DNA from 4 places in the Rhizobium mulingense genome. Region 2 is predicted to be linked to each of the others. Evidence: predicted binding sites of a transcription regulator. Region 2 holds the regulator's gene; each other region holds the start of a gene.
The links. Region 2 encodes PhoB, which activates phosphate uptake and scavenging genes when phosphate is short. Its sites were predicted from a motif close to TGTCATNNANCTGTCAT; they were not measured.
Positions count from the first base shown of each region.

Region 1: PYR71_RS21755 (alpha-D-ribose 1-methylphosphonate 5-triphosphate diphosphatase) is a predicted target of PhoB. The motif match lies at 2,940-2,956, and genes of this name have one in related genera.
Region 3: olsB (l-ornithine N(alpha)-acyltransferase) is a predicted target of PhoB. The motif match lies at 6,062-6,078, and genes of this name have one in related genera.
Region 4: phnF (phosphonate metabolism transcriptional regulator PhnF) is a predicted target of PhoB. The motif match lies at 5,867-5,883, and genes of this name have one in related genera.

Region 1 is NZ_JARFVE010000010.1:112,431-120,048, forward strand. Features, by position in the region: gene purM (phosphoribosylformylglycinamidine cyclo-ligase) at 1-1,049, shown strand, start outside; gene purN (phosphoribosylglycinamide formyltransferase) at 1,046-1,717, shown strand; gene PYR71_RS21755 (alpha-D-ribose 1-methylphosphonate 5-triphosphate diphosphatase) at 1,714-2,883, opposite strand; gene PYR71_RS21760 (NUDIX domain-containing protein) at 3,013-3,591, opposite strand; gene PYR71_RS21765 (molybdopterin-containing oxidoreductase family protein) at 3,588-5,792, opposite strand; gene PYR71_RS21770 (23S rRNA (adenine(2030)-N(6))-methyltransferase RlmJ) at 5,809-6,678, shown strand; gene PYR71_RS21775 (glutathione S-transferase) at 6,735-7,331, shown strand; gene PYR71_RS21780 (outer membrane protein) at 7,415-7,618, opposite strand, start outside.
Region 2 is NZ_JARFVE010000002.1:504,008-511,625, forward strand. Features, by position in the region: gene argF (ornithine carbamoyltransferase) at 1-27, opposite strand, end outside; gene PYR71_RS02605 (aspartate aminotransferase family protein) at 65-1,264, opposite strand; gene PYR71_RS02610 (GcrA family cell cycle regulator) at 1,689-2,222, shown strand; gene phoB (phosphate regulon transcriptional regulator PhoB) at 2,701-3,384, opposite strand; gene phoU (phosphate signaling complex protein PhoU) at 3,516-4,229, opposite strand; gene pstB (phosphate ABC transporter ATP-binding protein PstB) at 4,274-5,089, opposite strand; gene pstA (phosphate ABC transporter permease PstA) at 5,105-6,427, opposite strand; gene pstC (phosphate ABC transporter permease subunit PstC) at 6,424-7,618, opposite strand, start outside.
Region 3 is NZ_JARFVE010000002.1:638,642-646,259, reverse strand. Features, by position in the region: gene mutS (DNA mismatch repair protein MutS) at 1-2,520, opposite strand, end outside; gene PYR71_RS03265 (NADP-dependent malic enzyme) at 2,634-4,919, shown strand; gene olsB (l-ornithine N(alpha)-acyltransferase) at 5,136-6,014, opposite strand; gene PYR71_RS03255 (PAS domain-containing hybrid sensor histidine kinase/response regulator) at 6,124-7,618, opposite strand, start outside.
Region 4 is NZ_JARFVE010000002.1:873,418-881,035, reverse strand. Features, by position in the region: gene phnC (phosphonate ABC transporter ATP-binding protein) at 1-388, opposite strand, end outside; gene PYR71_RS04500 (DapH/DapD/GlmU-related protein) at 507-1,124, opposite strand; gene phnL (phosphonate C-P lyase system protein PhnL) at 1,121-1,828, opposite strand; gene phnK (phosphonate C-P lyase system protein PhnK) at 1,956-2,732, opposite strand; gene PYR71_RS04485 (alpha-D-ribose 1-methylphosphonate 5-phosphate C-P-lyase PhnJ) at 2,729-3,604, opposite strand; gene PYR71_RS04480 (carbon-phosphorus lyase complex subunit) at 3,601-4,707, opposite strand; gene phnH (phosphonate C-P lyase system protein PhnH) at 4,712-5,320, opposite strand; gene phnG (phosphonate C-P lyase system protein PhnG) at 5,320-5,796, opposite strand; gene phnF (phosphonate metabolism transcriptional regulator PhnF) at 5,958-6,695, shown strand; gene PYR71_RS04460 (2,3-bisphosphoglycerate-dependent phosphoglycerate mutase) at 6,741-7,376, opposite strand; gene dapB (4-hydroxy-tetrahydrodipicolinate reductase) at 7,397-7,618, opposite strand, start outside.

The DNA.
Region 1 (7,618 bases), on a different contig from region 2:
TGACCTACAGCGATGCGGGCGTCGATATCGATGCCGGCAACCTCCTTGTCGAGAAGATCAAGCCGGCGGTACGCTCGACGCGCCGTCCCGGCGCCGACGGCGAGATCGGCGGCTTCGGCGGGCTCTTCGACCTCAAGGCCGCGGGCTTTACCGACCCGGTGCTCGTCGCCGCCAATGACGGCGTCGGCACCAAACTGAAGATCGCCATCGAAGCCGATTACCACGACACCGTCGGCATCGACCTCGTCGCCATGTGCGTCAACGATCTGGTGGTCCAGGGCGCCGAACCGCTGTTCTTCCTCGATTATTTCGCCACCGGCAAGCTCGACCCCGACCAGGGTGCTGCGATCGTCGGCGGCATTGCCGCCGGCTGCCGCGAGGCCGGCTGTGCGCTCATCGGCGGCGAGACGGCTGAAATGCCGGGCATGTATTCCTCCGGCGATTACGATCTTGCCGGCTTTGCCGTCGGCGCTGCCGAACGCGGCAAGCTGCTCCCTTCCGGTGACATCGCCGAGGGCGACGTGATCCTCGGCCTCGCCTCCTCCGGCATTCATTCCAACGGCTTCTCGCTGGTTCGCAAGATCGTGGAACTGTCCGGCCTCGGCTGGGACGCGCCGGCGCCGTTCGCCAAAGGTAAGAAGCTCGGCGAAGCCCTGCTCGAGCCGACCCGCATCTATGTAAAACCGCTGTTGAAGGCGATCCGCGAGACCGGTGCGCTGAAGGCGCTCGCCCATATCACCGGCGGCGGCTTCCCGGAGAATATTCCGCGCGTGCTGCCGAAGCACCTGTCGGCCGAGATCGACCTTGCGGCCGTCAAGGTACCGCCGGTGTTTTCGTGGCTCGCCAGGACGGGCGGCGTCGAAGCCAAGGAGATGCTGCGCACCTTCAACTGCGGCATCGGCATGATCGTCGTCGTCGCCGAGGAGAATGTCGCCGCAGTATCGGACGCGCTCGAGGCCGAAGGCGAAAAGGTCGTCACGCTCGGCAGCATGATTGCCCGCGCCGAAGGCGCTGCCGGCACGGTCTACAAGGGTACGCTTGCCATATGAGCACGCCGCGCAAACGCGTCGTCGTCTTCATATCGGGTGGCGGCTCCAACATGATGGCGCTGGTCGCGGCTGCGAAGGCCGCCGATTATCCAGCCGAGATCGTCGGGGTGATTTCCGACAAGGCGGAGGCCGGCGGGCTTGCCAAGGCGGCAGCCGAGGGCATCGCCACCTTCGCCTTTCCCCGCAAGGATTATGCCAGCAAGGACGCGCACGAGGCGGCGATCTTCTCGGCGCTCGACGAGCTCTCGCCCGACATCCTCTGCCTGGCCGGCTATATGCGGCTGCTGACGCCGACTTTCATCCAGCGTTATGAAGGACGGATGCTCAACATCCACCCTTCCCTGCTGCCGCTCTTCCCCGGCCTGCATACCCATCAGCGCGCCATTGACGCCGGCATGCGCATTGCCGGCTGCACCGTACATTTCGTTACCGAAGGCATGGACGAGGGACCGGTGATCGGCCAGGCCGCCGTTCCGGTACTTTTCGGCGACACGGCCGAAAGCCTTGCCGCACGGGTGCTGACCGTCGAACACCAGATCTATCCGCAGGCGCTGCGGCTGTTTGCCGAAGGCCGCGTGACGATGCAAGGCGGCAAGGCGATCGGCGCCGAGGCTTCGGGCGTTGCGCCCAAAGCTGAGCTCATCTCGCTGATCGGCGATCGCGCTTAAGCCGCCAGCGCCCGCAACGGATGCAGCGTGCCGTCGCTGTAGACGAAGCGGCCGGCGCGGAAAGTGGCGCGGATGCGGTTGATGTCGCCCGGCTCGACCGCCACCAGATCGGCGCGCTGGCCGATGGCGATTTCGCCCCGGTCCAGGAGGCCGGCGGAGCGGGCGGCGTTTCCGGTCGCCATGGCGACGGCGGCCGGCAGGCCGCCATCCACCGTGTCGGCGAGCTTGAAGATGCCGGGCACGAAAGCGGCCGGGTGATAATCGGCAGCGATGACGCTGAGCAAGCCCGCCCTTCCGGCATCGAGAGCGCTGAGATTGCCCGACATCGACTGGCCGCGCAACGCGTTCGGCGCACCCATCAGCGTCCAGAGCCCTCGGCGGCGCGCCTCTTCGGCTGCCGGGGCGGTGACCGGAAACTCGCTGATGGTAACGCCGAGGTCGTGCATTTCGGCAACCTTCTCGACGCTGTCATCGTCATGCGAGGCAAGCGACAGCCTGTGCTTCAGCGACAGCGCGACGATCTCTCTCAGCTTGGCCTCGATGTCCGGGTTATTGCGCATGGCGATGCGCTTGGCGACGATCTCGGCGGCCATTTCCTCGGAGATGGCGCGGCGCTCGGAAATGCTGAGGATATAGCTTTGCAGGTTGTTGTACTGTCCCTGCCCCGGCGTGTGGTCGGTCAGCGAAACCATGTCGATCTGGTCGGCATTCAGCAGGCGCTCGAGCGCAGGCGCTGCGCCAACATTGGTGATTTCATAGCGGGCGTGGACGCGGTGGTCGATCAGCAGATCGTCGCGCAGCCGGTTGATGCCCTCGATCACCGCCGACGTCGTCTCCAGCGAGCGGACATGGCCGTAGACGCTTTCAGTGGCGAAGGAGACAGCGGCAAAGGCCGTCGTCACACCGGCGGCGGCAAGTTTCTTGTCGAGCTCGTGGATGCCGAAATCGATCGGCATGGTCGCATTCGGTCGCGGCGCGATCTCGCGCTCGATCATGTCACCGTGCAGATCGACGAATCCCGGCATCAGCAGCCGTCCGCCGCCATCAATCGCAGCCGCCACCACCGGCTCCGGCTGGATTTCGGCGATAGCGCCATCCTCAACACGCACGGAACCTTCGCTCACCACCTGGTCGGGGAGAACGAGGGTGAAATTACTGAGCCACATAGGCCTTCTCCTGACCGATCCGAGATTGGCAAGCCCGCAGCGGATAGAACCGCTCCATGACATTCGTATGAAATCGTAAGCGCTATTATCTCAACCTGGAAAACGTCATGGGCTCAACCGCCTCATCCGCTATCTGTTCAAGGCTGCCCACTGCAGCAGCACGATCGTCTTGGTGTCGAAGATCTCGCCGGTTTCGATCATCCGGGTTGCCTCGTCCAGCGGAATTTCAAGAACCTCGATATCCTCATGCTCCTCGGCCAGACCGCCGCCTTCCGCGATGCGGTCGGCGGTATCGATGAAAGAAACGAAGAAATGGACGACCTCGGCGATAGCGCCGGGCGAGGGATAGGATTTGAAAAGGAAGCGAGCCTCACGCAGGCGGTAGCCGGTCTCCTCCATCGCCTCGCGGCGGATCGCCTGTTCGGGATGGTCGTCGTCAAGAAGGCCGGCCGGCACCTCGATCATCCAGGCGGGATCGCCGTTGAGATGGACGGCGAGACGGAACTGGCGCACGAGGACGACGAGATCGCGTTTCGGATCATAGAGCAGGATGCAAGCGGCCGGCGTGCGGTGGTAGACCTCCCGCTTCAGCCGCTGGGTCGCGCCCTTGCGGTCGATATAGTCGAGCAAATAGCTGCTCAGCCGCGTCCATCCATTCGACAGGATTTCCTCGCCGACGATCTTCACCCGTGATTTCGGCTGCATCATACCGTGTCCTTACGAAGCCAGACCTTGTTGTCGTGCACGGCCGCGCCGCCATAAGGCGCGACCGGATCGGCGCCGGTCAGGACGTTGATCCCCTCGCCGTCGACATGCGCCTTGTTCGGCCAGAGGCCCTCGGCGATCAGCACGCCCGGCCTGACCTCGGTGGTGATGCGGGCGTGGATGCGCAGATCGCCGCGGCCGTTGCCAATGCGGACAAGGTCGCCATGCGCAATGCCGTTGGCCTCGGCATCAACAGGATTGATCATGACCTCGGGACGACCTTCCTTCTGACGCGACGTCTTGGTTTCGGAAAAGCTCGAATTGAGGAAGTTGCGGGCCGGCGACGTGGCCAAGCGGAAGGGATGCTCGGGATCGGCCACTTCGATGACATCGACCTGATCGGGGAAGACAGGAAGCTCCCCATGCGGGCCGAGCGCGCCGATCGCCGCCGGCGGCTTGTTCGGCGCCGGCTGGTTGATCCAGTCCGGCCGGAAGTGGAACTTGCCATCGGGATGGGCAAAACCGTTGAGGAAATGCGCCTCCTCGAAAGCCGGCTGACGATCGAACCATTTGTGTTCGAGGAAATAGTCGTAACCCGGCAGGCCACTCGATTCGAGCACGCGGTCGACCATCTCGCGTGCGGTGAAGCCGAAGCCGGGACGATCGGCGACGCCGAGGCGTTTTGCCAGCTCCTCGATGACGAAGAGATTGGTGCGCACGGTTGGCGGCGGCTCGACCAGCTTCGGCCCGAGCAGAATATGGTTCTGGCCGCCGGCCCGGTAGATATCGTCATGCTCGACGAACATCGTCGCCGGAATGACGATATCGGCGATCTCGGCAGTCTCGGTCATAAACTGCTCATGCACGGCGACGAACAGCTCGTCTCGGGCAAAGCCGCGTCTGACCAGGCGCTGCTCGGGCGCGATGTTGGCCGGATTGGTGTTCTGGATCAGCATTGCCGTTACCGGGCCGCGATGGCGCAGGGCCACCGGATCGCCGGTCAGCACGCGGCCGATCTGCGACTGATCGAGCATGCGGATATCGGCATTCTTCATCGAGCGGCCGGTCAGTTCCGCATTGTTCATGCGGAAGATATCGCTGTTCGAATGGAAGGCGCCGCCGCCCTCATATTGCCAGGAGCCGAGCACGGTGGCGACCGAGGCGGCCGCATGCATGGCGACCGCGCCATTGCGCTGGCGAGTGAAACCGTAGCCCAGGCGGAAAAAGGTCTTCTTCGTCGCGCCCACGAGGCGGGCGAAGGCCTCGATCTCCTCGGCCGAAAGGCCGGTGATATCGGCCGCCCATTGCGGCGTCCTGGTTTTCAGATGCGCTTCGAGACCTTCGGGATCATCGGCATATTTCGCCATATAATCCCGGTCGGCATAGCCGTCGCGGAAGGCGATATGCATGACGGCGCAGGCCAGTGCCGCGTCGGTGCCGGGCCTGACGATCAAGGCCATGTCGGCCTGCTTCATCGTCGGATTGTCGTAGATGTCGATGACGACGATCTTGGCGCCGCGCTCCTTGCGCGCCTTGATGGCGTGGGTCATCACGTTGACCTGGGTCGAAACCGCATTGGTGCCCCAGATGACGACGCAATCGGTGCGGCCCATCTCGCGCGGGTCGGGGCCGCGCAGCACGCCGGTCGCCACGGTGAAGCCGGTCCAGGCCGGATTGGTGCAGATCGACGAGAAGAAACCGGAATAGCGCTTGGCGTGGCGCAGACGGTCGATCGAATCGCGCTGCACCCAGCCCATGGTGCCGGCGTAGAAATAGGGCCAGATCGCCTCGCTTCCGTCACGTGCCTCGGCCTTGACGAAGGCTTCGGCAATCTCATCCAGCGCGTCGTCCCAGGAGATCTGCTGCCACTCCCCTGCCCCCTTGGCGCCGCTGCGGCGCAAGGGATGCATCAGCCGCTCGGGATGGTAAAGACGTTCGGCATAACGGGCGACCTTGGCGCAGATGACGCCCGCGGTGTAGGAATGATCATTGGCGCCGCGCACGCGGCCGATGCGGCCGTCCTCAGATAGTTCGACCTCCAGCGCGCAGGTGGAGGGACAATCGTGTGGACAGGCCGTGTGGCCCAGCCTGGTGTCCGACTTCGGGGATTTGGCGTCGATGGGGGTCGCAATGTTCATGGCATTTGTATATTCCAAGCCTGGAATGGCCAAAAGCCAGAAAAACTCCCCATGACGCGAATTCATACGGACATCAGCGAAAATGAACTACCGCCACATCTACCACGCGGGCAATTTTGCCGATGTGCTGAAACACGCCGTGCTGGCGCGGATGATCCGCTACATGCAGAAGAAGGAAGGCGGATTCCGCGTGCTCGACACGCATGCCGGCACAGGGCTCTACGACCTTTCCTCCGAGGAGGCGCAGAAAACCGGCGAATGGCTTGAGGGCATCGGCAGGCTGATGGAAGCCGACCTCGGACCGCAGGTTTCCGAGCTGCTGGAACCCTACCTCTCGGCAATTCGCGAACTCAATCCCGAGGGCGGCATACGCTTTTATCCCGGATCGCCGAAACTGGCGCGCATGCTATTCCGGCCGCAGGACCGACTGTCGGCGATGGAGCTGCATCCCGAGGACTATGCCCGCTTGCACCGGCTGTTCGAAGGCGATCACCATGCCCGCATCACCGAACTCGACGGCTGGCTGGCGCTCGGTGCGCATCTGCCGCCGAAAGAAAAGCGCGGCATCGTACTCGTCGATCCGCCCTTCGAGGAAGAGGACGAATATCAGCGTCTGGCCAAGGGGCTGGAGAGGGCCTATCGGCGCTTTCCCGGCGGCACCTACTGCCTGTGGTATCCGCTGAAGAAAGGCGCCCCGATCAAGGAATTCCACGAGACGCTGCAGTCGCTCGACATTCCGAAAATGCTCTGCGCCGAACTGACCGTGCGCAGCGATCGCGGCATAACGGGACTGACGGGCTCCGGCCTCGTTATCGTCAATCCGCCTTTCACGCTGAAGGACGAATTGCATCAGCTGCTGCCGGCGCTGAAAGACCATCTGGCGCAGGACCGTTTCGCTTCGCACCGCGCCTTCTGGCTGCGCGGCGAGAACAAGACGGCCGCGGGCGATTGACCCTGCAACCGGCTTCGGGGATAGTCCGCGCCATCCACAATCTCGTCAGGTGTCCCATGAAGCTCCTTTGTTCGCCCGCATCGCCCTATTCCAGCAAGGTGCGGATGGCCGCGCATTTCCTGGGTATCGAGTTGAACGCCATCCGAGTCGACACCAATACCGGGCCGGCGATCCTGGTGGACAACAATCCGCTCGGCAAAATTCCCACCCTTCTGACCAATGACGGCGCTTCGATCTTCGACAGCGTGGCGATCATGCATTATCTCGACCGGCTGGCGAAGGGCGGGCTCTATCCATCCAAGAAGAGCAAGCGCACCGATGCGGAAGTCCTCGAAGCGCTGTGCGACGGCGTTTGCGATTGCCTGCTCACGATCGTCTACGAGCGGCGCTTCCGCGACGAGGAAAAGGTCCATCAGCCCTGGATCGACCGGCAATGGAAGAAGGTGACGGCCGGGCTTGCCCATCTCAGCGCCAAGCCGCCGAAACTCGGAAAGAGGCTCAATGGCGGACATTTTGCACTCGCCGCCATGCTCGACTATCTCGACCTTCGATTCAAGGACCAATGGGAAGCCGATCATGGACCGTTGATCGACTGGCTGGCGCAATTCGAAAAGAAATTCCCGGCTCATAGCGAGCTCAAGGCCAGCGCCTGATCCGGCAGCCGATTTACGAAGGATCGTGCCAACAAAAAAGCCGGGCGACGTGCCCGGCTTCCTCGTATTTCTGTCCAGTCGGCTTAGAACTTGACGCCGATACCGAGCTTGACGCTGTTCTCGTCGTAACCGCGCGAGAAGCTGCCGGAGTCGAGGTCGTAATCCTTGCTCTGGTAGTCGGTGTAGCGATATTCCAGGCGCGTCGTGATGTTGTTGGTCACGAAGGCTTCAACACCGGCGCCGACCGTGTAGCCGTAGTTCGTTTTGCTTTCGTCCGAGGTGCCATC
Region 2 (7,618 bases):
AAGATCGAGGAAATGTTTAGGAGCCATGTTCTTACCTGTCGTGCGCCCGAGGGCGGCAATCCCTTCAAGCCGTCTTCTTGACCTTGGAGGCGCGGATGCTCTCGGCGGCGCGTTCGAGGCGGGCGAGACCCTCGCGGGCTTCCTCGGCGGTGACGACGAGCGGCGGAAGAAGGCGGATGACGTTGTCGCCGGCCGGCACGCCGAGCAGATGCGCGGCGCGGATCGCCTGCAGCAGTTCGGCCGAGGGGACGGCCGCCTTGACGCCGAGCAGCAGGCCTTCGCCTCGGATATCCTCGATCACATCGGGATAACGGTCCTTCAGCGAGGCCAGCCCCTGACGGAAGACCAGCGCGACGTCGCGCACATGTTCAAGGAAGCCGTCGGCGAGAATGACATCGAGCACGGCGCTGCCGACGGCCATGGCCAGCGGATTGCCGCCATAGGTCGAACCATGGGTGCCGACCTTCATGCCGGAAGCGGCCTCAGCGGTCGCAAGGCAGGCGCCGAGCGGGAAGCCGCCGCCGATGCCCTTGGCGACAGCCATGATATCGGGCGTGATGCCGGACCATTCATGGGCGAAGAGCTTGCCGGTGCGGCCGACGCCGGTCTGGACCTCGTCGAGGATCAGCAGCAGGCCGTTTTCGTCGCAGATCCGGCGAAGCGCCTTCATGAATTCGCTGGTGGCGGGGCGCACGCCGCCCTCGCCCTGCACCGGCTCGATCAGGATTGCCGCCGTCGCATCGGTAATGGCGGCGCGCACAGCCTCGATGTCGCCGAACGGCACCTGATCGAAACCCGGAGCCTTGGGGCCGAAACCTTCGAGATATTTCTCCTGACCGCCGGCGGCGATCGTCGCAAGCGTGCGCCCATGGAAGGCGCCTTCGAAGGTGATGATATGGAAGCGCTCGGGATGGCCCTTGGAAAACTGATAGCGGCGCGCCGTCTTGATCGCGCATTCAAGCGCCTCGGCACCGGAATTGGTGAAGAACACCTTGTCGGCGAAAGTGGCGTCCGTCAGCCGTTTGGCCAGCCGCTCCTGGCCGGGGATCTCATAGATGTTGGAGAGGTGCCAGACCTTGTCGGCCTGCTCCTTCAGCGCCGCGACCACATGCGGATTGCCGTGGCCGACGGAGGTGACGGCGACGCCGGCGCCGAAATCGAGATAACGCTCGCCGCCTTCGGTGATCAGCCACACGCCCTCGCCTCGCTCGAACCGCAGCGGGGCACGAGAATAGGTGTCATAAAGCGGCGCGGCTTCGGCCATGGCGCGGGTCTCCCGATCAGCGTTGTCAAGTACGGACTCCGGCTAAGAAAACCAGGCCCGAAAAATCAAAAATGCCGCCTTTCGGCGGCGATCGGTACTATTTCCTTTTCGCGCTGCAATGTCAACAAAACTGCGGCCTTAGCGGATGCAGCAAGCTTGCACAGCGGCATTTTCAGCCTTCAACAGGCATTATTGCAGAAATGACACGCAGGGGCAGCAAGTTGGGGAAAACTACGAATTCGATTCATCCGGATTCCCGCGACTCTTGTCACGGAGTCAGCCTCACACTAGGTTAAAGTTCAATTACTAGACTGCATGCGGCGGAACTAGTCACCAAAATTGATCAAGCGTTTCTTGTTTCGGAGGCTTCCGGGACAACGGTGAGGGATTCTGCCATCACCAACGCAAAAGGTGGAGACAGGGCATGAACTGGACAGACGAGCGGGTCGAGAAACTCAAGAAGCTGTGGTCCGAAGGGCTCAGCGCCAGCCAGATCGCGGCGCAGCTCGGCGGTGTCAGCCGAAACGCCGTTATCGGCAAGGTACACCGGCTGAGCCTGCCGGGCCGCGCCAAGGCCGGCGGCACGGCGACGGCGGCGCGCACGCCGAAGCGCCAGACATCGGCGCCGCGCGCGCCGAACTACGCCTCCCGAATTACCACCCGCACCGTTACCCGCCAGCAGGGCGCAACGATGCTGAAGGAAGAGATCGAGATCGAAACGATCGAGGAAATGGAATATGTTCCGAAGGGCAATGTGGTTGTGCCGATCTCGCGCCGCCTCGGCCTGACGGAACTGACCGAACGCACCTGCAAATGGCCGGTCGGCGATCCGCTGAAGGAGGATTTCCACTTCTGCGGCTGCGAATCCCCCGACAATTCGCCTTATTGCAGCTATCATCAGAAGCTCGCCTATCAGCCGGTCAATGAACGGCGCCGGGCGGCAGCGCGGGTCAGCTGAGCGAGCGGACCAGTCATGGAAATGCGAAACGGGCCCGCGCGGCCCGTTTTTTTGTGGAGCGACGGAGCTGTGGCGTTAGGTGCTGATACGGCAAAGAGCGCAAACCCGTCCAGATCTTAGATCAATTCCAGGAAACGCCTGAAGCGGTTTTTTCAAGGACTCCATTAGAGGACTCTTGTTTCCATGAAAGGCTGAATCGCTCTAGCTTAGTTGCTCCAGACGTCTCGCTTCTTGCCGGTCGTCCTCCCCAAACTCCGTCATCCCAGGGCTTGCTCCTGGGATCCACAACCAAGCACGCGGCTTCAATTGTTTGTCTGCAGTTGGATGCCATGGCCGCGCGGTTCCAGCAGCATGGATCAGGGTCAAGCCCTGGGATGACGGAGGAGAAGTGGTGCCGAACACGCATAGGCTGCGCTGGCGCATTGCGAGTGGAAAGGCTGCACCGGTGGGAACGCCGACCACACACACTTCCTGCGCCTCACGCTTCCATCGAATAGCCGGCGCCGCGCACGGTGCGGATGACGTCCTGCATGTTGGAGAAATTCAGCGCCTTCCGCAGGCGGCCGACATGGACGTCGACGGTGCGTTCGTCGACATAGATATCGTGGCCCCAGACGCCGTCGAGCAATTGCGAGCGGGAGAAGACGCGGCCCGGCGACGACATCAGGAATTCCAGCAGGCGAAATTCGGTCGGACCGAGGCGGACCTCGCGGCTCTTACGATGGACGCGGTGGGTTTCGCGGTCGAGCTCGATATCGCCGCATTTCAGCACCGAGGACAGCACCTCGGGGCGGGCGCGGCGCAGCATCGCCTTGACGCGGGCGACGAGCTCGGGGGTTGAGAACGGTTTGACGACGTAATCGTCGGCGCCGGTGGAAAGCCCGCGGACACGCTCGCTCTCCTCGCCGCGCGCCGTCAGCATGATGATCGGCAGACGCTCGGTTTCCGGCCGCATGCGCAGGCGCCGGCAAAGTTCGATGCCGGAGACGCCGGGCAGCATCCAGTCGAGGATGAGCAGGTCGGGCGTGCGCTCCTGAAGCCTGATTTCGGCCTCGTCGCCGCGCAGGATGGTATCGACCTCGAAGCCTTCCGCTTCGAGATTATAGCGAAGGAGCACGCTGAGGGCCTCTTCGTCTTCAACAACTGCAACTCTCGGGATCATGCGTGTTCGTCTCCTCGCGCATGATCCTTAAATCCGGAGTGATTTAAGCCAGGATCCCGCGCAAAATCAGAAATTGGCTGCGACCTCTTTGCGCGCCCCGAACGGGCACGCACGCAATGGGCTCGACACGGTTATTCCGTGGCGGCACCGACGGTGTTGGCACTGTCATCCTTCGGACGATCGCCTTCCGGCTGGGCTCCCGTCGCCATGTAGTAGATCGTTTCGGCAATATTGGTGGCATGGTCGCCGATGCGCTCGATGTTCTTGGCGCAGAACAGAAGATGCGTGCAGCTCGTGATGTTGCGCGGATCCTCCATCATATAGGTCAGGAGCTCGCGGAACAGCGACGTGTACATCGCGTCGATCTCGTTGTCGCGCTCGCGGATGGCGGTCGCCTTGTCGGCGGCGCGCGTCGTATAGACGTCGAGCACTTCCTTGAGCTGGACGAGCGCCAGCTCGGACAGGTGCTCGAGGCCGCGGGCGAGCTTGCGCGGAACGCCGGTGCTCTGCACGGCGATGACGCGCTTGGCGGTGTTCTTGCCGAGGTCGCCGACACGTTCGAGATCGGCGGCGATGCGGATCGAACCCATGATTTCGCGCAGGTCCGCGGCCATCGGCTGACGGCGGGCGATGGTGACGATCGCCTTGTCACCGATTTCGCGTTCGGTGTGATCGAGGATCACATCGTCAGAGATGACCTTCTGCGCCAGCGCCGTGTCGCCGTTGACCAGGGCGCGAACGGATTCGGCGACCATCTGCTCGGCCAGGCCGCCCATTTCGGAAATTCGCCTGGAGAGGAACTTCAGATCATCATCATAGGCAGAATAAATATGTGTCGATGCCATGGGGCTTTGTCCTCGAATAACGGGAAGGCTTCGGATTGCCGCAATCAGCCGAAGCGACCCATGATGTAGTCCTGGGTGCGCGGATCGTCCGGGTTGGTGAACATCTTGTCGGTATCGTTCTCCTCGACGAGGTTGCCGAGGTGGAACATGGCGGTGCGCTGCGACACGCGCGCGGCCTGCTGCATGGAGTGGGTGACGATGACGATCGTGTAGTTTTCGCGCAGCTCATGAATCAGTTCCTCGACCTTGGCGGTGGCGATCGGGTCGAGCGCAGAGCAGGGTTCGTCCATCAGGATGACCTCGGGGCTGACGGCGACGGCGCGGGCAATGCACAGGCGCTGCTGCTGACCGCCGGAGAGGCCGGTGCCGGATTCATGCAAGCGGTCCTTGACCTCGTTCCAGAGGCCGGCGCGCTGCAGGCTGCTCTCGACAATCTGGTCAAGGTCGGCCTTCGACTTGGCCAGGCCATGGATGCGCGGGCCATAGGAGACGTTTTCATAGATCGTCTTCGGAAACGGGTTCGGCTTCTGGAAGACCATGCCGACGCGGGCGCGAAGCTCGACGACGTCGATGTCGGGATCATAGATATCGTCGCCGTCGAGGGTGATCTTGCCGGCGACGCGGCAGCCGTCGATCGTGTCGTTCATGCGGTTGAGGCTTCGCAGGAAGGTCGACTTGCCGCAGCCCGAGGGGCCGATCAGGGCGGTTACGGTGTTTTCGCGGATGTTCAGGTTCACATCGAAAAGCGCGCGCTTCTCGCCGTAGAAAACCGAGACATCCTGGCCGATCATCTTATACGGGACGTTGCTCATCTTCTGATCCAGCGCCTTTTCAACTGCAGCTTCCGTCAACATGTTCATAATGTTTAACTCCGTTTACCAGCGGCGCTCGAAGCGACGACGCAAGAGGATGGCGCCCATGTTCATGACAATCAGGAACAGGAGCAGGACGATGATGGCACCCGAAGTACGCTCCACGAAGGCACGTTCGGCCTCGTTCGCCCACATATAGACCTGCACGGGCAAGGCCGTCGAGGGCTCGAGCGGTGTCGCTGGCGCATTGGCGACGAAGGCGACCATGCCGATCAAGAGCAGCGGCGCGGTTTCGCCGAGCGCATGCGCCAGGCCGATGATCGTGCCGGTGAGGATGCCGGGCATGGCAAGTGGCAGGACGTGGTGGAACACCATCTGCATCTTCGAGGCGCCGAGACCGAGGGCTGCAGCGCGGATCGACGGCGGCACGGCGCGCAGCGCCGCGCGGGTGGCGATGATGATCGTCGGCAGGGTCATCAGCGTCAGCACCAGGCCGCCGACCAGCGAAGCCGAACGCGGCAGACCGATGAAGTTGATGAAGACGGAAAGGCCGAGCAGACCATAGACGATCGAGGGAACGGCGGCGAGGTTGTTGATGTTGACCTCGATCAGGTCTGTCAGCTTGTTCTTCGGCGCGAACTCCTCGAGATAGATCGAGGCGGCAACGCCGATTGGCAGGGAAAGCGCCAGCACGATCAGCATCAGGTAGAGCGAGCCGATGAGAGCGACGCCGAGGCCTGCCGCCTCAGGACGGCTGGAATTGCCGTTGACGAACAGGCCGGTGTTGAACTGCTTGTGGAGAGCGCCGCTCGCCTTCAGCTGGTTCATCCAGGTCACCTGCTTGTCGTTGACCTTGCGGTTCTTCTCATCGACGGAGAGATCGATCTGGCCCTTGTTGGCGCTGTCGATATTGGCGTCGGCGAGCAGCGATACATTGACCGTCTTGCCGATCAGCGAGGGATCGGCGACGACCATATCGCGCAGCTGGATCGGCGCGCCCTTGGAGAGCATGGCGGTCGCCTCGCGCACATCAGGCTTGCTCGACGCATTGATGTTCAGCTGCTTGACGATCGCCTCGCGCAGCAGAACCGGGTAATTGGCGGCAACCAGCACCGAAGGATCAGTCGCACGCTTGTTGTTCGGGTCGATCGTCTTCTCAGTGAATTCGATCGGCAGGGTGATCGCCGTCTGCTGAAAGGCCGTGTAGCCCTTGCCGATCACCGTCCAGAGCAGGATGAACAGGAAGACGAGACCGAAGGTGATAGCGGCGATGCCATAGGCCTGGAACCGGCGCTCGGCGGCGTAGCGGCGCTTGATGCCGATATCGCGGCGGGCAGGCGCCTTGGAGATGGTGACGCCTGATGTGGGAGAAACAATATCCGTCATTCGTACTGCTCCCGGTATTTGCGCACGATGTAGAGCGCGTAGATATTGAGGCAAAGCGTGATGCAGAACAGGGTGATGCCGAGGGCAAAGGCAACCAGCGTCTGCGGCGAGGTGAACTCAAGGTCGCCTGTCAGCTGGTTGACGATCTTGACGGTCACCGTCGTCATCGGCTCGAAAGGATTGATCTGGATGCGGGCGGCGACACCGGCGGCAAGCACGACGATCATGGTCTCGCCGATGGCGCGCGAGGCGGTCATCAGCAGTGCGCCGACGATGCCCGGAAGAGCCGCCGGCAAGACCACCTTCTTGATGGTTTCGGAGCGGGTGGCGCCGAGACCGAGGGAACCGTCACGCAGCGCCCGCGGCACGGCCGTAATGATGTCGTCCGACAGCGAGGACACGTAGGGGATCAGCATGATGCCCATGACGATGCCGGCCGTCAGAACGCTCTGCGCCTGGATGAAGTTGCTGTAAGTGCCGGACAGAAGGCCGCTGATCTGAGCGGAGAAATCGCGCAGGAAGGGACCGACGGTGACGAGCGCGAAGAAGCCGTAGACGATTGTCGGAATGCCGGCCAGCACTTCGAGAAGCGGCTTGGCGACCCCGCGCAGCTTCGGCGAGGCGTATTCGGCCATGTAGATGGCGGCAAAGAGCCCAACCGGTACGGCGACCAGCATGGCGACCAGGCCGATATAGAGCGTGCCGAGCAGCAGCGGGATCAGGCCGAACTGGCCGAAGGAGGAGCTGCCGGCGCCGGCAAAGCGCGGATCCCAGACAGTGCCGAAGAAGAATTCGCCGGCGGGAACGACGGCAAAGAAGCGCGTGGCTTCCGACAGCATCGACAGCACGATGCCGACCGTCGTCAGGATGGCGATCGAGGAGGCAAGCAGCAGCGCCCAGAGCATGACTCGCTCGACGCGGTTGCGGGCGCGGAAGCGGGGCGCGATGGCGCGCAGCGCATAGAAGGCGCCGGCGACGGCCAGAACGAACACGATCGCGGTCATGGCCATGCGGCTCGTCAGGCTCATAGCGTTGAGCGTCTTGGCGGCCTCGACCATATAAGGCTGCGGCTGGCCGGCGAGCGGCACGCCCTTCTCGCTGAGCTTGGCCTGCAGCGCGGCCGTATCGTTTGCGACCGCGGCGACTTCGTCAGGAGTCAGCATCGTCAGGCCGCGGGCGACCGTCGCCACC
Region 3 (7,618 bases), 130 kb from region 2:
CACGTCGCGGGCGCGCGCCACGACCGAGCCCGGAAGCCCGGCGAGGCGGGCGACCTGAATGCCGTAGGAGCGGTCGGCCGCACCGGGCCCGACCTCATGCAGGAAGATGACGTCGCCGTCCCATTCCTTGACGCGTATGGTGGCGTTCGATAGCCGGCCAAGTTTCTCCGACAGCACGGTCAGCTCGTGGAAATGCGTGGCGAAGAGGCCGCGGCAGCGATTGGCCTCGTGCAGGTGCTCGACGGCCGCCCAGGCGATCGACAGGCCGTCGAATGTCGCGGTGCCGCGGCCGATCTCGTCGAGGATGACGAGTGAACGGTCGCTCGCCTGATTGAGGATGGCGGCGGTTTCCACCATCTCGACCATGAAGGTCGAGCGCCCGCGCGCCAGGTCGTCGGAGGCGCCGACGCGCGAGAACAGCCGGTCGACGATGCCGATATGGGCTGATGTCGCCGGCACGAAGGAGCCCATCTGCGCGAGGATCGCGATCAGAGCGTTCTGGCGCAGGAAGGTCGATTTACCGCCCATATTCGGGCCGGTCAGCAGCCAGATGGCGCCGTCCTTGGCGCCGTCCTTCGGCGAAAGATCGCAGTGGTTGGCGACGAACGGGCCGCCCGCCTGACGCCGCAGGGCTTGCTCGACAACAGGATGACGGCCGCCCTCGATAGCAAACATCTTTGAGCCGTCGACCAGGGGCCGGCAATAGGCCTGCTCTTCGGCGAGCAGCGCCAGGCCGGCGGCGACGTCGATCACGGCCAGCGCGCGGGCGCCCGATTTGATAGCCTCGGCTTCAGCCACGACGGCGGCCGTCATCCTGTCGAAGGCTTCGAGTTCGATCGAAAGCGCCCGGTCGGCGGCGTTGGCGATGCGGCTTTCGAGATCGGCAAGTTCGGTCGTGGTGAAGCGCATCGCGCTCGCCATCGTCTGGCGGTGGATGAAGCGGGCCTTGGCTTCCCCCGTATCGGTCATCGGGGCTGCATTGCCGGCGGTGACCTCGATGAAATAGCCGAGAATATTGTTATGCTTGATCTTCAGCGACCGAATGCCGGTTTCCTCGGCATATTGCAGCTGTAGCCCGGCGATGACGCGGCGCGACTGGTCGCGCAGCGCCCGGACCTCGTCGAGTTCGCCGCTGGCGCCGTCGCGCAGGAAGCCGCCGTCGCGCTTCAGCAGCGGCAGTTCATCGGCGAGCGTCTCGGCAAGCAGCTTTTCCAGGCTCGCGGGAAGCGCTTTCAGCCCGGACAGCGCCTCGCCGAGTTCTTCCGGCAGCATGGCATTGGCGAGCATGGCCGCAACGCCGCCCGCCGCCTGAAGGCCTTGGCGGATGGCGGCAAGGTCACGCGGTCCGCCGCGGTCGAGCGCCAGGCGCGAAAGCGCTCGCGGCATGTCGGGCACGTGTTTCAGCGTGTCGCGCAGCTTGCCGCAGAGCGAGGGCTCGTCGATCAAGAAACCGATCGAATCGAGCCGTGCATTGATGCGGGCGGGGTCGGTGAGCGGCGACATCAGCCGTTCGGCCAGAAGCCTGGCGCCGCCGCCGGTGACTGTGCGGTCGATCGCCTTCAGGAGCGAACCGTTGCGATCGCCCGATAGCGTGCGGGCAAGTTCGAGATTGGCGCGCGTGGCCGGATCGATGAAAAGGGTCGAGGCGGCACTTTCCCGCTCGGGCTGCCCAAGCGGCGGGCGCTCGGCGATCTGCGTCTTCTCGACATAGGCGACGGCGGCTGCGGCCGCGGCAAGCTCGGCGCGCGAGAAGCTGCCGAAGCCGTCCAGCGTCGAAACCCCGAAATAGCGGGCGATCCGGCCTTCGGCGCTGGCGCTGTCGAACAGAACCGCCGGCTGCGGCACCGCCGTTCGGCCGAGCACGTCAAAGACGGGTTTCAGTTCGGCATCGTGGAAGATCGTATCGGGCAGGATGAGCTCGCGCGGATCGATGCGCAGGATGTCGACGAGCAGGCGCGAACTTTCCGTCTCCGCCAGCCGGAAGACGCCGGTGGAAATATCGATCCAGGCAAGCGCCAGCGCCGGTTCGGCCCCACCGCGAATGCGGGCGAGCGACATCAGATAGTTGGATTCCGAGGGCGATAGCAGCTTTTCCTCAGTGATCGTGCCCGGCGTGACCAAGCGGACGACATCGCGCTTGACGACGGATTTGCCGCCGCGTTTCTTTGCTTCGGCCGGATCCTCGACCTGCTCACAGACGGCGACGCGGAAACCGAGGGAAATCAGCTTCTGCAGATAATCGTCAGCGGCATGCACCGGCACGCCGCACATCGGGATATCCTGGCCCATATGCTGGCCGCGCTTCGTCAGCGTGATGCCGAGCGCGCGCGAAGCCTCCAGCGCATCCTCGAAGAACAGCTCGTAGAAGTCGCCCATGCGATAGAAGAGCAGCGAACCCGGATTGTTCGCCTTGATCTCGATATATTGCTCCATCATCGGCGTCGCCGACGCACGGCTTTCCGCCGTGGCAAGCTCGGCAGCCGAAAAGGCTTCATTTCCAGTGTCTATTCGTGCGTTCACGGAGGTGCAGTTTTTCCCAAAAAAACAGGTGCCAACCCTATCCGCGCGCCGCTATAGATGACAACAGCATTTGAGGAAGAGCAAAGCGTCGCCCACAGGACGTTGGAGGATTTATGCCCGATATCGATAAGAAGGACCGGCCGGCGACATCAGTAACCGACCAGGAGGCGCTTGACTTTCATGCGATGGGCCGGCCCGGCAAGCTGGAGATCAACCCAACCAAGCCGATGGCAACGCAGCGCGATCTGTCGCTGGCCTATTCCCCGGGTGTCGCCGTGCCCGTCAAGGCAATCGCCGCTGATCCGCAGACGGCCTACGACTACACTGCGCGCGGCAACATGGTCGCGGTCATTTCCAACGGCACGGCGATCCTCGGCCTCGGCAATCTCGGCGCGCTTGCCTCGAAGCCCGTGATGGAAGGCAAGGCGGTCCTCTTCAAACGCTTCGCCGATGTCGATTCCATCGACCTCGAGATCGATACGGAAAATGTCGACGAGTTCATCAACTGCGTGCGCTTCCTCGGCCCCTCCTTCGGCGGTATCAACCTCGAGGATATCAAGGCGCCGGATTGCTTCGTCATCGAAAGCCGGCTGCGCGAGCTGATGGATATTCCGGTCTTCCATGACGACCAGCATGGCACGGCGATCATCGCCGCCGCCGGCCTGATCAATGCGTTGGAGCTGACCGGCCGCGACCTGAAGACGACCAAGCTCGTCTGCAACGGTGCGGGCGCGGCGGCGATCGCCTGCGTCGAGCTCATCAAGGCGATGGGCTTTGCCCCTGAAAACATCATCCTTTGCGACACCAAGGGCGTCATCTACCAGGGCCGCACCGAGGGCATGAACCAGTGGAAATCGGCGCATGCGGCAAAGACCGACGCCCGCAGGCTGGAAGATGCGATGAAAGGGGCCGACGTCATTTTCGGCTTGTCGCAGAAGGGCGCCTTCTCGGCCAAGATGATCCGCTCGATGGCGGATCGGCCGATCATCTTCGCCATGGCCAATCCCGATCCCGAAATTACCCCGGAAGAGGTGGCCCGCATTCGCGACGACGCCATCATGGCGACGGGCCGCTCGGACTATCCGAACCAGGTCAACAACGTCCTCGGCTTCCCCTATATCTTCCGCGGCGCGCTGGACGTGCGCGCCTCGACGATCAACGACGCGATGAAGATCGCCGCAGTCAAAGCGCTGGCCAATCTGGCCCGCGAGGATGTTCCCGATGATGTGGTCGCCGCCTATCAGGGCAACCGGCCGCGTTTCGGGGCGCAATATATCATCCCGGTTCCCTTCGATCCGCGGCTGATCTCGGCCATCCCCGTCGCGGTCGCCCAGGCCGCCATCGAAAGCGGCGTTGCCCGCAAGGTCATCACCGACATGGCCGGTTATGCCCGCGAGCTTTCGGCCCGCCGCGATCCGATCGCCTCGACGCTCGCCAGCCTCTATGAGCGTGTGCGCCGCCGGCCGAAGCGCATCGTCTTTGCCGAAGCCGAGGAAGAGCAGGTCCTGCGCGCCGCACTGTCCTATGCCAACCAGCAGCTAGGCACCGCTCTGCTGCTCGGCCGCGAGGACTTGATCCGGGCGACGGCGGAGCGCGCCGGCATCGATCTCAACCGCCCTGGCCTCGAGATCGTCAATGCCCGCATCTCTACCCGCGTCGAGGCCTATATCGATTACCTCTATGCCCGGCTGCAGCGGAAGGGTTATCTCCACCGCGATGCGCAGCGGCTGATTCACAACGATCGCAACCATTTCGCCGCCAGCATGGTGGCGCTCGGCGACGCCGACGGCATGGTGACGGGCATCACCCGCAACTATTCGACCGCGCTCGAGGATGTGCGCCGCTGCATCGACGAGAAGCCCGGCCACCGCGTCATCGGCGTGTCGCTGGCGCTCTGCCGCGGCCGCACCGTCTTCGTTGCCGATACCGCGGTGCACGACATGCCGAGCGCCGAAGAGCTTGCCGATATCGCCGAAGAGGCCGCCGGCCTCGCACGGCGCATGGGCTATCCGCCGCGTGTCGCGTTGCTCGCCTATTCCACCTTCGGCCATCCCTCCGGCGAACGTTCCGAGCGGGTCCGCGAGGCGGTGAAGATCCTCGACAGGCGCCGCGTCGATTTCGAATATGACGGCGAGATGGCCGCCGATGTCGCGCTGAACCGCAAGGTGATGGAGCAATATCCGTTCTGCCGCCTTTCCGGCCCCGCCAACGTGCTGGTCATGCCGGCCTTCCACTCGGCTTCGATCTCGACCAAGATGCTGCAGGAACTCGGCGGTTCGACGGTGATCGGCCCAATCCTCGTCGGCCTCGACAAGGCCGTGCAGATCACCTCGATGGGCGCCAAGGACAGCGATATCGTCAACATGGCGGCGATCGCTGCCTACGGGGCGGGTTCGTAAACCGGCCTCTGCCTCCAATTCGAGACGGCATTTAGCGCCCGGCCGGCAGCACGTCGGCCGGGCTGCGCCACTTTGGCCGTTTTGCGGCAATCTACCGGGCGGCCTATGGGGAGAACCCGTCGGACACGAGAAGGCGATCGGATCTATGAGGGCGCCGATCGGACAACCCGGCAGGTTTGCGCCAGGGCAGCATGCAGCAAGCTGGCCAGAGAAGGTCTAGCTCGCGAAGCGGCCGGCGTCGGCGCCGTAATAGTTCAGGTAGCGGTCGGAAATGCTGGAGATCGGCAGCACGATCAGCACGTCGGTCGTGTTGAAGGCGTGGTCGATGACTGCGCTGGAGCCGACCATTGCGCCGAGGCGCAGATAACCCTTGATGAGCGGCGGCAGGGCCATCAGCGCCCGCTTCGGGTTGACCGCCTCGACCGGCATCAGGTCCATGTTGCGGGCGAGATGCGGCAGTGCGCCGACGGCCCATTCATCCTTCGCCAGCACATTATGGTAGAGGAAGGACAGGGCGAGCGCATGGCTTTCCAGATAGACGCCGGGGAACGAGGCGCAGCCGAACATGGCGCTCATCCCGTGCTTCAGCGCATAGGCCCAGTTGCCCTGCCAGAGAAGCTCGACGGTGCGCTTGGTGCGGTATTCCGGCAGCACGCAGGAGCGGCCGAGCTCCATGAAGCGCTTGTCCGGATGCTTGGCGAGAAGCCCCTCGATCTCGAATTCGGAAGCCGAGTAAAAACCGCCATTGGCCATGGCGACATCCTGGCGCAGCAGCCGATAGGTGCCGACGATCTGGTCTTCAGAATCGCCCTCGATCGCACGGTCGAGAACAAGCAGATGATCGCAGAAGGCATCATAGGCGTCGACATCACGCTGGCGGCGCATGGCGTCGAGCGGCAGCTGTGCCTTCATTTCGTCGACGAAGACGCGGTAGCGCACTGCCTGGGCGGCGTCGATCTCGCGCGCCGTGCGGGCAAGGCGCGTTTCCAGATTGCCGATGCGGCCAAGGATCTCGCCGTCCTTCTGCGCAGCAGCCGTCGACGGCCGTGCAGCCTCGGCTGTGACGTCACGATTGAGAATGTCGATGGAGGACATGGCGATTCTCCGGTTGCCGGCTTATCGACGCCATAAAACACTTCTGTACGACAGGAAAGTGACATATTGCATTTCCCGAGGCAAGACGCGTACCGGTCCCCACGGGGCTCTATCGTGCCTCTGCCCGGCGGGCGGAAAGTGCTGCTACCGCCTGAACTTCGGTCAGCAGCCGCAGCGGGTCGACCGGCTTCACCATGACCCGGTTGGCGCCGTTGAGCAAGACCTGGCGGCGCGATTCATCGCTCTTGTCGGCGGTCAGCACGATCACCGGCACGGGCGCAAGATCGAGCCGCCGTTCGTGACCGCGCAGCCGTGCCAGCATGTCGATGCCATTGCCGCCCGGCATCGACAGATCGCTGATGATGATGTCGGGGCGGGTATCGGCCTCGCCGAGGGCGCAATCGAGCAGCGTCTCGAAATCTTCGACATGACGCACCTTGTGGCCGCCTTTTTCCAGGACGACGCGCACCAGCATGGCGTTGATCGGATCGTCCTCACCGAGCAGGATGCTGAGCCCGCTCGCCGCCACCCTCGCCTCCGCCACCGAAAGCCCGAAGCCCGGCTGGTTGTCGTTCAGCGCGTCGCGCTTTTCCATGCCGCGCATGCGCCCGCGCAGCACATCGATCAGCGACTGTTCGCGCAGCGGCCGGATGAGCCAGGCATCGAACAGGTCGAGCGGATGGGCGCTGCGTTCTTCAGGGTTGACGAGCAGAACCTTGCGCAGGCCGAGCGCGGCGATTTCGGCGCGGTCGGCAAGGTGAGTGGAAAATTCCGCCGACATGCGGTGGTCGACGATGATATCGGTCGGCCGGCCGCCGCCATTGGCCATGCCGAGCAGCTTTTCCCGCGCCGTCTCGCCGTCACCGACGAGATGGCAGACCCCGCCGAGCGCGGTGATGGTCTCGGCGATGGCGGTGCGCGCCGCCCCTGCCGGCGCCAAGAGCACGACGCTGTTGCCGGCAAGCAGCGTGTTTCGCCGGTCGGGCCGTTCGCTGCCGATCTCGACGGGAAAGCGGATGGTGAATTCGCTGCCGAGGCCCTTTTCGCTGGCAACCGTCAATGCGCCGCCGAATTCGCGCATGATGCGCGCCGAGATTGCAAGGCCGAGCCCGGTGCCGCTGCTCTTGTCGGCGACGGTGCCGCCCTGCTCGAACTCGCCGAAGACGCGCGCCTGCTCCTCCGCCGTCATGCCGGGACCGCTATCGGCCACGGTGATCAACAGGTTGCCGGCGTCAAGCGAGACGCGGATGAAGACGCCGCCGACCTGAGTGAACTTCACGGCGTTGCCAATGACGTTGAACAGAACCTGGCGCAGCCGCGCCGGATCGAAGCTCATCTGCTCCGGCACGTCGGATGACACGGTGGCGCCGATTTCGATACCCTTTTCGTGCGCCCGGTGGGCGAGCATCTCGACGACGCTCTCGAGCAGCTTGCGCAGGGATTCGGAGCGCGGGTGCAGCTCGAAGCGGCCGACCTCGATGGTGGAGAAATCGAGCAGATCTTCGACGAGCTGCGTCAGCGCGTGGCCGGATTGGCGGATATTGGTCAGATAATTCTGCTGTTCCTGCGTCAGCCGCGTCTCCGCGAGCAGATGGGTCATGCCG
Region 4 (7,618 bases), 370 kb from region 2:
CCAGCGCTGCGATCGCATGCACGCGTTCCTCGCGGGTGAAGATGTTGAGCAGGCTCATCAGCGTCGAACGGTGGTTGAGGCGGCCGAGCATGACATTGGTGAGAACGTCGAGGCGCGGCACCAGGTTGAACTGCTGGAAGATCATCGCGCAGTCGCGCTGCCAGTTGCGCAGCGCCCGGCCGCGAAGCCCGGAGACCTCGACGCCGGAAAAATGAATGGAGCCGGAACTCGGCTCCTGCAGGCGGTTGATCATGCGCAGCAGCGTCGACTTGCCGGCGCCGGAGCGGCCGATGATGCCGACCATCTGGCCCTGGGGAATGTCGAGCGTGACGGCATCGACGGCGAGCTTTTTTCCGAACCGACGTGTGACATCCTTCAGCTCGAACATCATGCTCTTCCCTTGCGATCCAGGCCTTTGTCAGCATCGCATTAGTCCCGCTTGATGAACCTCCAATGTCATATTTGTGTAAGTCGTGTCACAAATCCCGGCACCGTGGCGGCAGTATCTAGCCCTCGTAGCGCGACAGAAAATCTTCCGCGCTCAGGTTGCGGAAATCCTGGAGCGCCAGGCGCAGACGGTCATGTTCCCAGTCCCACCAGGCGAGCCTGTCCATGCGCTCGCCGACCTCTTTGGGAAAGCGCTCGCGGATCAATTTAGCCGGCACACCGCCGACGATCGCATAGGGCGCGACGTCCTTCGAAACGACGGCGCCGGCCCCGATCACCGCGCCGTTGCCGACGCTGACGCCGGGCAGGATGGTCGCCCCATGGCCGATCCAGACGTCGTTGCCGATCGTCACCCGGTTTGCGCGCCGCCAGGCGAAGAAGTCCTGCTCCATGTCGCCGTCCGGCCAGTAGTCGGCGGCGCGGTAGGTGAAATGATGCAGCGTCGCCCGCCAGGTCGGATGGTTGGTGGCGTTGATGCGCACGGCGGCGGCGATATTGACGAACTTGCCGATCGTCGCGCACCAGACCGAGCCGTCCTGCATGATGTAGGAATAGTCGCCGAAGGTGGCTTCGCTGATGCGGCAGCGTTCGGAGACCTCGGTATAGCGCCCGAAGGTGGAATCGCTGACGGCGGCTGTTTCGTGAATATAGGGCTCGACACCCAGCTTGCGGCTCATGCGGCAATCTTTCCCGGTGAGAACTGCTGGACGTCGAGGATGCGGTCGGCGACCGCCTCGCGCACCTCCTCATCGTGAAAGATGCCGAGAAGGGCGACACCCGCCTGCTTCTTTTCCGCGATCATGCCGACGACGACGGCGCGGTTTTTCGCGTCGAGCGAGGCGGTGGGTTCGTCGAGAAGCAGGATCGTGTGCTCGGTGATGAAGCCGCGGGCGATGTTGACGCGTTGCTGCTCGCCGCCGGAGAAGGTCGCGGGCGGCAGCTGCCAGAGTGTTTCCGGCAGATTGAGCCGGGCCAGCAGGGCGCCCGCTTTTTCTCGTGCCGTGGCGGCTGCTTCGCCGCGCGCCACCAGCGGTTCGGCGACCACGTCGATCGCCGCCACGCGCGGCACGGTGCGCAGGAACTGGCTGACATAGCCGAGCGTATGGCGCCGCACATTGAGCACGGTGCGCGGATCGGCGGAGGCCAGATCGACGATGCGCCCATCGTGGCGGATAAGGATCTGGCCGGTGTCGACGGCATAATTGCCGTAGATCATCTTCAGCAGCGAGCTCTTGCCGATGCCCGAGGGGCCGCCGAGCACGACGCATTCGCCCGCTGCGACCGAAAAGGCGACATCGGAGACGACGGGCAGTTTGATGCCGTCGCGCAGATGCATGGTGAAGCTCTTCGAGACTTCGGAAACGACGAGGGGCGTTGGCATGATGTCTTCTTTCTAGAGCAATGCCGGGAAAAGTGCGAAGCGGTTTTCCGTCCGGAATTGCGTAAAAACAAAAGGTTAGAGCGGTTCTGCGCTTCGACGAAAACTGAACCGCTCTAGGTTTCGGACCTCAGACCTGCAGGATCGAGGAGACGAGCAACTGCGTGTAGGGTTCTCTGGGATCGTCGAGCACCCGGTCGGTGAGGCCGTGTTCGATGACGTAGCCGTCCTTCATCACCATCATCCGATGCGAGAGCAGGCGGGCGACAGCGAGATCGTGGGTGACGATGATGGCCGAGAGGCCGAGATCGTTGACGAGGCCGCGCACGAGATCGAGCAGGCGCGCCTGCACCGAGACATCGAGGCCGCCTGTGGGTTCATCCATGAAGACCAGGCGCGGGCCGGTGACGAGGTTGCGGGCGATCTGCAGGCGCTGGCGCATGCCGCCGGAAAAGGCGCGCGGCTGGTCGTCGATGCGGTCGGCATCGATCTCGACGCGCTCGAGCCAGTCGATCGCCGAGGCGCGGATCTTGCCGTAGTGCCGGTCGCCGATCTCCATCAGCCGTTCACCGACATTGGCGCCGGCCGAGACCGCCATGCGCAGGCCGTCGGCCGGGTTCTGGTGCACGAAACCCCAGTCGGTGCGCATCAGGAAGCGCCGCTCGGCCTCGTTCATGCGGTAGAGATCGCGGTAGCTGCCGTCGCGCATGTGGTATTCGACGCTGCCGGTCGTCGGCATCAGCCGGGTCGAGAGGCAGTTCAGCAGCGTCGTCTTGCCGGAGCCGGACTCGCCGACGATGGCCAGCACTTCGCCGGGCCAGAGCTCGAAGGAGATGTTCCGGCAGCCGATGCGGTTGCCGTAGAATTTCGAAACGTCATGGACTTTGAGAAGCGGTGTGTCGGTCATTCTGCAGCCTCCCGGGCCAGCATTTCGCCGGCATGCCCCTGTGCGCGGCGGTCTTCGCAATGGTCGGTATCGGAGCAGACGAACATGCGCCCGCCCTTGTCGTCGAGAATGACCTCATCGAGGTAGACCTCTTCTGCGCCGCAAAGGGCGCAGGGTTTGCCGAAGCGCTGGATTTCGAAGGGATGGTCTTCAAAGTCCAGGCTGACGACGTCGGTATAGGGCGGCACCGCATAGATGCGCTTCTCGCGTCCGGCGCCGAAAAGCTGCAGCGCTTCCGACCTGTGCATCTTCGGATTATCGAACTTCGGTGTCGGCGAGGGATCCATGACGTAGCGGCCATGCACCTTGACGGGATAGGCATAGGTCGTGGCGATGCGGCCGTTATGGGCGATGTCCTCGTAGAGCTTCACATGCATCAGGCCGTATTCCTCGAGCGCATGCATCTTGCGCGTCTCGGTCTCGCGCGGTTCGAGGAAGCGCAGCGGTTCCGGGATCGGCACCTGATAGACGAGCACCTGGCCGGTTCCGAGCTTTTCCTCGGGGATGCGGTGGCGCGTCTGGATGATCGTCGCCTCGCTGGTGTGCGTCGTCACCGCGACATTGGCGACCTTCTGGAAGAAGGCGCGGATGGACACGGCATTGGTCGTGTCGTCGGCGCCCTGGTCGATGACCTTGAGCACGTCATCAGGTCCGATGATCGAGGCCGTCACCTGCACGCCGCCGGTGCCCCAGCCATAAGGCATCGGCATCTCGCGCGAGGCGAAAGGCACCTGGTAGCCCGGAATGGCGATCGCCTTCAGGATGGCGCGGCGGATCATCCGCTTGGTCTGTTCGTCGAGATAGGCGAAGTTGTAGCTGGCCAGATCGCTCATTCGGCGGCTTCCTTCATGTCTTCGCCACCGTTGCGGGCGGCTTCGAATTCGCGGCGCATGCGGCGGACGAGATCGAGCTCGGCCTGGAAGTCCACGTAATGCGGAAGCTTCAGGTGCTCGACGAAGCCCGTCGCTTGAACGTTGTCGGAATGCGAGATGACGAATTCCTCGTCCTGGGCCGGCGCGGTGATATCCTCGCCGAGTTCTTCGGCGCGCAGCGCCCGATCGACGAGCGACATCGCCATCGCCTTGCGCTCGCTCTGGCCAAACACCAGGCCGTAGCCGCGGGTAAACTGCGGCGGCGCCTTGGCCGACCCCTTGAACTGGTTGACCATCTGGCATTCGGTGATCTGGATCGTACCGAGCGAGACGGCGAAACCGAGTTCCGGCACGTCGAATTCGACTTCGACCTCGCCGATGCGGATCTCACCGGTGAAGGGATGGTTGCGGCCGTAGCCGCGCTGGGTGGAGTAACCGAGCGCCAGCAGAAAGCCTTCGTCGCCGCGGGCGAGCGCCTGCAGGCGAAGGTCACGGCTCATCGGGAATTCCATCGGCTCGCGCGTCAGGTCGCTGACCTCGTGATCCTCCGGCATGTCGCCATCGGTCTCAATCAGGCCCTCTTCGCCGAGGATTTCCGAGACTCGCATGACGCGGCCGGTCTCGGCGGCGCGCTGCGCCGGCGTCTCGACCGCTTCGTCGGCAAGCAGCGATGGATCGAGCAGCCGGTGGGTATAGTCGAAGGTCGGCCCGAGGAGCTGGCCGCCCGGGAGATCCTTGTAGGTCGCCGAGATACGGCGTTCGATCGTCATATCAGCCGTGTCGAGCGGCCTGGAATAGCCGAAGCGCGGCAGCGTCGTGCGGTAGGCGCGCAGCAGGAAGATCGCCTCGATCATATCGCCGCGCGACTGGCGGATGGCGAGCGCGGCGAGCGTGCGGTCGAAAAGCGAGGCTTCCGCCATGACACGGTCGACGGCAAGCGCCAGCTGCGCGACGATCTGGTCGATGCCGATCGCCGGCAGCGAACGGTCGCCGCGCCTGCGGTCGGCAAGCAGGCGGTGGGCATTGGCAATGGCGGCTTCGCCACCCTTGACGGCAACATACATGAGCTCAGATCTCCGTTGCTGTGATCTTGGTGGTGCGCGGCAGGCAGAGGAAGCGCTCGTCCGATGTCAGCACGATGTCGATGCCGCGCGGAAAGGGCGCGCGGTTCTCGGTCCAGAGCCGAAGGAAGGTCTCCGGCATCCCAACAGGTGCGATCTCTGTCACACTCTGGATGCCGGGGCCGATCAGCGCCAGTCCGCGGCCACCTTCGAGGGCGGAAAGTTCGATGATGAGCGTCGTCGAGCGGTCGGGATATTCCTGCGTGCCAGAGGCGAAGAGGCCGAAGGGGCAAAGCGCGGCACCGGCTTCGATGAAGGCGAAGCGTGCCTCGGCCTTCTCCGTGGTCAGCGGCGCGCCGGCGTGGAAGCCGAGCCATTCCGGCACAGCGGATTTCGTCAGCCCCGGCGAAAGCCAGACCGGCGTGTCGTGGTCGCAAAGCGTCAGCGCGATCGCGCCGGCGGCAATGCCGAGCGGCGCAGGCGGTGTGACATCGGGCTGAACGGTCTGGATCGTGCCGGGACGGGCCATGCCATCCATCAGCATCTTGAAGACGCTCTGGGCGTGGAAGACCGGCTCTGCAAAGCCGCCGGTCAAGGCTTCCATGTTGAAATCCATCAGTTGTCTCCCCGCACCATGGTGAAGAAATCGACGCGGGTCGCCGCCGTCTCGTCGGCCTTACGGCGTTCGGCAGCGGCGATCCGCTCAGTGATCGGTAAAAGCAGCGCCCGTTCGACGAAATCCTTCGTCGCTTCCTCCTGCCACAGCGCATCGAAGATCGCCGCCAGGCGCGCCTTCTCGCGGTCGGTGCCGAGCGCCTGCGCATGGCCGACCGAGCCGGAGTCGAGCCGGACCGTCGCGCGCGTGACCGTCACCTCGCCAAGATTGAAGGGAGCGCCGCCGCCGCCGATGCGTCCGCGCACCATCACCAGCCCGGTCTCCGGTCCACGAACCGGATGCGCCGCAGGCTTTTGCGGCAACGCATCCCAGGCCGCCGAGAGTTCGCTGCGTTCTGCGCGCGCCAACAGATCGGCGGCGCGTTTGCGCCCCGATGCCATCTGTGACGCAGCGTTGTTCCTGTCCGCTGATTTCATCGCCGCTTTCCTCGAAATGTCTATTGATATAGACAACCGCACAAGTTAGACTTATTCCTAAAACGATGCCGTGACAAGCGTGTGACACCCTGGAGCGCCTCCGCGTCCTTTCAGGCGTGTGAAGGGTGTTAAAAGGCGCGAAATGGCAGGGCGGGGATGGAATGGCGGGATTGAATCAGGTGCAAAGGCAGACCGGCGTGGCGCTCTGGCGTCAGATCGCCGACCGAATTCGCGAGGCGATCGGCAACGGCGCCTATGACGAAACCGGAATGGTGCCACCCGAAACCGTCCTGGCGCTGCAATTCGGCGTCAACCGGCATACGGTGCGTAGCGCATTGGCAGCCTTGGCGCAGGAAGGCATCGTTCGTGCGGTGCAAGGTCGCGGCACGCTGATCGAGCGCAAGGAGCGGCTGAGCTTCCCGATCACCCGGCGCACGCGTTTTACCGCCGGCATTGGCGATCAGGCGCGCGAGATGCGCAGCCTGCTGCTGGATGAGGTGACGGAGGAGGCGAGCGCCGAGGTCGCCCGTTGGCTGGGCCTGAAGCCGGGCGCACAGGTGATCCGGCTGGAAACGTTGCGCGAGGCCGACAGGCGGCCGGTGTCAAAGGCGACGAGCTGGTTTCCCGCCGAGCGTTTCGCCGGGATCGGCGAGGCCTACCGTAAACATCAATCGATCACCAAAGCTTTCGCCGAACTTGGGCTGGCGGATTATGTTCGGGCGACGACCGAGGTGACGGCGGCCCATGCCGACACGGCCGATCTGGCCGATCTCGAACTCACCCCCGGTGCGATCCTTCTGATCGCCAAGGCGATGAATACCGATCTTGACGGCGTGCCGGTGCAATATTCGATCAGCCGGTTTGCGGCCGACCGGGTGCAGTTCACGATCGAGAATTGATACATGCGCCGTGCCAGCCGTCGTCGGCTGGCGCGGCGATTGGCTTCAATGTGCGCCGGACATGTCGCCGAGCACTTCCTTGGAAGCGACGGTGGAATCGGCGTTCAGCTTGTAGACCATGGGAACGCCGGTCGCGAGGTTGAGGGCAAGCACGCCTTCCTTGCTCAGCTTGTCGAGCACCATGACCAGCGAACGCAGCGAATTGCCGTGGGCGGCGACCAGCACCTTCTCGCCCCTGAGCACGCGCGGCAGGATATCGGTGAGATAATAAGGCCAGACGCGGGCGCCGGTATCGCGCAGGCTTTCGCCGCCGGGCGGCGGCACGTCGTAGGAACGGCGCCAGATATGCACCTGTTCCTCGCCCCATTTGGCGCGGGCGTCGTCCTTGTTCAGCCCGGAGAGATCGCCATAGTCCCGCTCGTTCAGCGCCTGGTCGCGGATCGTCGGCAGGTCGGGCTGGCCGACCTTGTCGAGGACGAGCTTCAGCGTGTGTTGGGCGCGCACCAGCGCCGACGTATAGGCGACGTCGAATTTGATCCCGTATTCGGCGAGTGCTGCGCCGCCGGCATTGGCTTCCTGGATGCCGAGCTCGGTCAGATCGGGATCCTTCCAGCCGGTGAAGAGATTCTTCAGGTTCCAGTCGCTCTGGCCGTGGCGAACGAGGACGAGGGTTCCGCTCATCAATATGTCTCCGAATGTCGTTATTGGGAAGAAAGCCCGAGCACGTCGAGCATGGAATAGAGACCCGGCTTCTTGTCGCGCGCCCAGAGAGCCGCCTTGATGGCGCCGCGCGCGAAGATCGAGCGGTCGGCCGCACTGTGCGACAGGGTGACGATTTCGCCTTCTCCGGCGAAAAGCACGGAATGTTCGCCGATGACGGAGCCGCCGCGCAGCGTCGCAAAGCCGATCGTGCCCGCTTGCCG